DNA from 2 places in the Bacillus sp. iso_77 genome. Region 1 is predicted to be linked to the other one. Evidence: a T-box and tRNA genes for the amino acid it is inferred to sense, from the RefSeq annotation. Region 1 holds a T-box; the other holds one or more tRNA genes.
The links. The T-box of region 1 lies ahead of tyrS (tyrosine--tRNA ligase). A T-box ahead of a tRNA ligase gene usually reads a tRNA of that ligase, here a tRNA-Tyr.
Positions count from the first base shown of each region.

Region 1 (3,415 bases):
GAAAAGCACCTCAATGTATATGAACATTTGAGGTGCTTTTCATGATACTTACTGTTTCATAAGGATTTATTTATACGTCACAAGGAAATATTTCTTTTTCCCTCTTCTTAAGACGGTAAATTGGTTTTCAATTCTATCTTCAGCTGAAAGGACGTAGTCTTTGTCGGTTTGTCTCTCTCCGTTGATGGAAACTGCGCCATTCGTGATATCTTCACGTGCTTGGCGTTTTGATGGAGACAGTTTTGATTCGACAAGAACATCAACCAGTGTTAATTCTTCTGCACTGTCTTTCTCCATTGATGGCACATCTTTAAAGCCTACTTTCACTTCTTCTGCTGTAAGAGATTTAATCTCACCTTTAAATAGCGCATTTGAGATGTTGACAGCCTGTTCTAGTGATTCACGGCCATGCACAAGTGTTGTGACTTCTTCTGCCAAACGGCGCTGTGCTTCACGTTTTTCAGGAGCTGTTTGCACTTTTTCTTCATACGATGCGATCTCTTCTTTTGATAGGAACGTAAAGTATTTTAAGTATTTCACGACATCACGGTCATCTGTGTTGATCCAGAATTGGTAGAATTCATATGGTGATGTTTTTTCTTTATCTAACCAAATGGCGCCGCCTTCTGTTTTACCAAACTTCGTGCCATCTGCTTTTGTCACAAGCGGCATTGTGAGACCGAATGCTTTTGCACCTTCTGCTTCAGACTTACGGATCAACTCAAGGCCAGATGTGATATTTCCCCACTGGTCGCTTCCGCCAATTTGCAGTTTACAGTTTTCATTTCTGTAAAGGTTTAAAAAGTCTAAAGATTGCAGGATAACGTAGCTGAACTCTGTGTACGAAATTCCTGTCTCAATCCGTGAGCTGACGATATCTTTTGCGAGCATGAAGTTGACACCGAAGTTCTTTCCAATATCACGAAGGAACGTGATGACATTCATTTGACTGATCCAGTCATAGTTATTGACGATGACAGCTGGGTTGTCACCTGCTTCAAAATCAAGGAATTGAGAGAGCTGGCCTTTGATTTTCTCTGACCACTGTTCGACGATTTCTGCTGGGTTTAGTGAACGTTCTGCTTTTTTGAAACTTGGGTCACCAATCAGTCCAGTTGCGCCGCCAACAAGTGCAATCGGATGATGACCTGCTTCTTGGAATCTGCGCAATGTTAAAATTGGCAGTAAGTGACCAATGTGCAAGCTGTCAGCTGTTGGATCAAAACCGGAGTATAGCTTGATTTTTTCTTCTGCTAATAATTTTGTTAAACCTTCTTCATCTGTTTGCTGCTGAATTAATCCTCTGAACGATAATTCTTCCATCAATTGACTCATATCCAAATCTCCTTTTTTTACAATTCAACATAAAAAACGCCCCTTCGAATGAACGAAGGGACGATATATATCGCGGTACCACCCTGCTTAAAAGACAAAACAACACGTCTTTTCACTTACACTGATAACGGACAGATCCGTTCTTTCACTAATCAGGCAACATGTATGCTCCTTTTCGTAAAAGCGGTTCGTGAGGGTAATTCGAATATCTCTTTGTACTGACTCGCACCAGCCGTCAGCTCTCTTGGACAGGGAAAGATGATTCTACTGAATCTCAGTCAAAACCTTTTCATATTCAACTAAAGTCATTTTTAACATACTTTTGATATCAAGTCAACTGACGGAAGCGATTAATCTTCCATTGTCGAGAGATCGCCAGCAGGTAAATTCAGTTCCCACGCTTTTAGCACACGTCTCATAATTTTACCGCTGCGTGTTTTTGGCAGTTTGTCTTTAAACTCAATTTCTCTCGGTGCTGCATGTGCAGCGAGTCCTTTTTTCACAAACGTGCGAATCTCTTCTTTCAGCTCATCTGTCGGTTCGTATCCGCTTCTAAGCGCTATAAATGCTTTAATAATTTCACCGCGCACAGGATCTGGTTTTCCGATAACACCAGCCTCTGCAATGGCCGGATGTTCCACCAGTTTACTTTCTACCTCAAATGGACCGACCCGCTCTCCTGACGTCATAATGACATCGTCGACACGTCCCTGGAACCAGAAGTATCCATCTTCATCCATATAAGCTGAATCTCCTGAAACATACCAATCTCCCGGCATAAAGTAAGATTCATATTTTTCAGGATTGTTCCAGATCGTATGCATCATAGACGGCCAGCCCTTTTTGATGGCAAGGTTCCCCATCCGGTATGGCGGAAGTTCATTTCCGGCATTATCTACAATCGCGGCTTCAACGCCTGGAATTGGTTTCCCCATCGAACCTGGTTTGATATCCATGCATGGATAGTTACAAATCAGCTGTGCACCTGTTTCTGTCATCCACCAAGTGTCATGAATTCGTTTACCGAATACAGCGTCTCCCCAGCGGATCACTTCTGGATTTAGTGGCTCTCCTACACTTAACACATGACGGAGTGAGCTGAGATCATATTTTTGAATGAGATCGTCTCCTGCTCCCATCAGCATTCTGAAGGCTGTCGGTGCACTGTACCAAACGGTCACACCAAGCGATTCAATGGTTTCGTACCACGTATCAGGATTGAACCTGCCGCCTAAAATGACATTCGTCGCTCCATTCAGCCACGGAGAAAAAATACCGTACACCGTCCCTGTTACCCAGCCTGGATCAGCTGTACACCAGTAGACATCTTCTTCTGTCAAATCAAGTACCCATTTACCCGTCTGGCCTTGCTGCACCATTGCGCCATGAACATGGAGCACACCTTTTGGCGTACCAGTGGACCCTGACGTGTAATGAAGCAGGTATCCATCTTTTTCATCCATCCACTCGATTTCAAGTTCCTTCGCTGCCTGTTCAAATGCTTCTTCAAAGTGAATCGTCCGCACATCACCTGCATCCTCTTTTTCACCGCCGACAATGATGACGGATTCAAGCTTTGGAAGTTCTGCAAACGGAATCCGCTCAAGCAGATCAGGCGTTGTCACAATCACTTTTGCCTCACTATTTTCTAAACGATCTTTGACGGCACCTTCCATAAATGCCTCAAATAACGGACCGACGATCGCACCAATTTTGACAGCACCAAGCAGTAGAAAATAGAGCTCAGGTGATCTTGGCATAAAGATAAACACGCGATCCCCTTTTTGCACATGTGCCTGTTCTCTTAATAGATTTCCTGCTTTGTTTGTCTTGATTTTCATATCCCTGAACGTATACTTTTCATCCCGCTCTGAATCTTTGTAGTGAAGCGCCACCTTGTTTTTACGAAACGAGTCCGCATGTCTGTCAATCGCTTCATAAGCTGCATTTACTTTTCCTGTTTCATACCAAGAGAAATTTTTTCTCGCTTCCTCCCATGAAAATTCTTTGTATGCTTGCTCATAATCATTTAAATGATAGTCCCCTTTTACTGATGGTAGCGTTTCCACTTTCATCAAAC
Region 1 covers NZ_CM149683.1:2,638,507-2,641,921, forward strand. The annotation lists gene tyrS (tyrosine--tRNA ligase) at 67-1,335, opposite strand; T-box leader at 1,389-1,626, opposite strand; gene acsA (acetate--CoA ligase) at 1,686-3,410, opposite strand.

Region 2 (3,415 bases), 1.3 Mb from region 1:
AAATCACCTCACTCAAAGGTCTCTCAACTGTTTCCGGAGAGCCTCTCTACCCCTGTGTATTCTCGTTTTCACCGTACCAACTGGTATATTCAGAATCTCACTAATTTCTTTTAACGAGAGTTCATCAATATACTTTAATACGATGACCGAGCGATATTTATCGGGTAATCTTAAAATTTTTTGCTGAATGGTGCTCGATAATTCAAGCGACACCACCTCGTCCTCTGGCAAAATGCCGTCAGCCGCAATTTGAGAATACATATTCAGTCCTTCTGTCCCTGCCACCTCTGCATCTAAATAATAATCCGGCTTTTTTTTACGAATACGGTCGATGGTCAGGTTGGTTGCAATGCGGTACAGCCACGTGGAAAACTTACGATTCACATCAAAGCTCTCAATATTCACATAGGCACGAATAAACGCCTCCTGCGCAATATCTTCTGCTTCATGTGCATTCCCAAGCATACGATAGCACAGCTGATAAATTTTGTCTTTATACAGGTCTACGATGTCTGCAAATGCGTTCTGGTCGCCTTTTTTCACTTGCTTAATTCTCTTTTTAATCATTGTTTCCATAGTATATTCAACCTCTGCCTTCACCGGTCTTTATGTATACGAACCTCGTTCCAAAAGGTTTCATTCTCCTCTAAAAAATAGTGTAACAAATTTTTGACAGCATGTTACGCTTATCAGCCGGTAAAAACCTTAACATATCCTTAAATTTCCCCAAAATTAAAAAAAGAACGGGAACAAGTCCCGCTCTATAATAGCTTTTCACCCATTAAAGAACCAATTAATGCAACTGCCGCTTCTGCTGTTTTATTTTTCTCATCTAATACCGGATTCACCTCAACAAACTCAGCAGAAGTCAAAATCCCTGCTTCCTCTAAAAGCTCCATTGCAAGATGACTCTCTCTATAACTGATGCCGCCAACAACCGGCGTTCCCACGCCAGGGCACTCCGCTGGATCAAGGCCGTCTAAATCAAGCGACAAATGAACACCATCTGTTCTTTCTTTTAAATACGCAATGGCTTCCTCCATCACTCTCGTCATCCCTAATCGATCTATTTCATGCATCGTATACACTTTAATACCTTTTTCTCTAATCAATGCCCGCTCTCCTTCATCTAAAGAACGAGCACCGATCAAGATCACATTCTCAGACTTTACTTTAGGTGTATAACCGCCAATATTGATTAGATCAGCATGCCCAAAGCCGAGACTGACAGCGAGCGGCATCCCATGAATATTTCCAGAAGGAGAAGTTTCCTCTGTATTTAAATCACCGTGCGCATCATACCAAATGACACCCAAATTTTCATAATGTTTGGCTACACCGGCTAGTGTACCAATTGCAATGCTATGATCCCCGCCTAAAATCAGCGGAAACGAACCTGACTGCACAATACCGCTAACCTTTTCAGCAAGAAGCTGGTTTGCGCCAGCATTCTCCGTTAAGTTTTTCAGTTTTTCACTTGTATAGAGACCTTTCTCATCATCTCTTTGCTCAACAGGAATATCCCCTAGATCTTCGACATCAAATGAAAGCGATTCCAATTTTTCTTTTACACCAGCACAGCGAATGGCACTCGGCCCCATATCGACGCCCCTTCTCATTTGACCGAGATCCATCGGCACCCCGACAATTGTGACCTTCTTTTGATCTCCCATATGTACATCCCCTTTCCGTTCATGCTTATATTTTACTTTCTCGGTGCCTTCTGACTCAACTCAACAATATTTTGAATAGTTATACATTCCAATCGTCAAAATAAAAAAAGACACCTTTTTAAAAAAGGTGTCTTAACTGGGCTAGCTGGATTCGAACCAACGCATGACGGAGTCAAAGTCCGTTGCCTTACCGCTTGGCTATAGCCCAAAAATGGTGGAGGGGGGCGGATTCGAACCGCCGAACCCGGAGGGAGCGGATTTACAGTCCGCCGCGTTTAGCCACTTCGCTACCCCTCCACATATGGAATTGATAAAAGAAAAACAGTGCCGGCAAGAGGACTTGAACCCCCAACCTACTGATTACAAGTCAGTTGCTCTACCAGTTGAGCTACACCGGCATATGGTGGAGGATGACGGGCTCGAACCGCCGACCCTCTGCTTGTAAGGCAGATGCTCTCCCAGCTGAGCTAATCCTCCACATGATGGTGACCCGTACGGGATTCGAACCCGTGTTACCGCCGTGAAAGGGCGGTGTCTTAACCGCTTGACCAACGGGCCAGTTTGTCAAGTTTACTGTTTCCGTGAAGCTGACAAAAGTTATTATATACAGGTTGTCCCCCTTTTGTAAAGGGGATTTTTATTTTTTTTATTTTCTAACTATTCAACCCTCATCAGCACAACATTTCGACTGAAATATAATTTCAGTATTTAAATATAATATTGAAATTTCATGTCATACTCAATATACTGAAAATGAAGAAATAAGGAGGTATGTCACATGCAGCCATCTCAACTGCGTTCTTTGACAACAGAATCAAGAAACCCTAACACCATGAGAATTTCACAAGCCAGCCCGCTAGAAATACTCCAAATGATCAATGCGGAAGATATGAAGGTCGCTGAAGCCGTCAACCGTGTCCTTCCAGACGTAAAGACAGCAAGTGACTTTGCCTTTGAATCCATCTCGAATGGGGGCAGACTCATTTATCTAGGCGCTGGAACAAGCGGCAGAATTGGGGTAATGGATGCGGTCGAATGTCCACCTACCTATAGCATTTCACCTGATGTCATCGTAGGCATCATGGCCGGTGGCGACTCTGCCTTTTCACATGCAGCAGAAGATGTGGAAGACAGTGAAGAAGCTGGTCAAAAAGATTTAGAACACATCCACCTGACATCAAAAGATACGGTTGTGGGTATCGCGGCGAGCGGTAGAACACCCTATATCATTGGCGCTTTAAACTATGCTAGAACCATTGGAGCAAAAACAGTAGCCCTCAGCTGCAATGAACAAGCAGAGATTAGCGAACTAGCAGACTGCGCCATTGAAGTCGTCGTAGGAGCAGAAGCCATCACTGGGTCAACACGAATGAAAGCCGCATCCGCTCATAAAATGATTTTAAATATGCTTTCCACCTCTGTCATGATCAGACAAGGCAAAGTATATGAAAACCTGATGGTAGATGTAAAAGTAAGCAATCATAAACTGAAAGAACGCGCCATCACCATCATTCAGCATGTGACCAATGCTTCCTACGAACAAGCCGTAAAAGCCCTTGAAGCAGCCGATTTAGAAGTTAAAACAGCCATCGTCATGCTCCAAACCAAAACAGATAAAAAGACAGCCAAAGACCTGCTCAACAAAGCAGATGGTCACATCGACAAAGCCATCTTACGTCATCAATCTTAAAGGAGGAAACTCATGTCAGCAGGCGGACTCACCCTACTACACACAATGAAAT
Region 2 covers NZ_CM149683.1:181,295-184,709, reverse strand. The annotation lists gene sigW (RNA polymerase sigma factor SigW) at 13-576, opposite strand; gene rocF (arginase) at 762-1,673, opposite strand; tRNA gene AC0VYC_RS01050 (tRNA-Gln) at 1,810-1,881, opposite strand; tRNA gene AC0VYC_RS01045 (tRNA-Tyr) at 1,886-1,970, opposite strand; tRNA gene AC0VYC_RS01040 (tRNA-Thr) at 1,999-2,071, opposite strand; tRNA gene AC0VYC_RS01035 (tRNA-Val) at 2,075-2,150, opposite strand; tRNA gene AC0VYC_RS01030 (tRNA-Glu) at 2,157-2,231, opposite strand; gene murQ (N-acetylmuramic acid 6-phosphate etherase) at 2,452-3,363, shown strand; gene AC0VYC_RS01020 (MurR/RpiR family transcriptional regulator) at 3,376-3,415, shown strand, end outside.
Region 2: it has a tRNA-Tyr gene. The T-box ahead of tyrS (tyrosine--tRNA ligase) is inferred to sense a tRNA for this amino acid. The anticodon was not compared.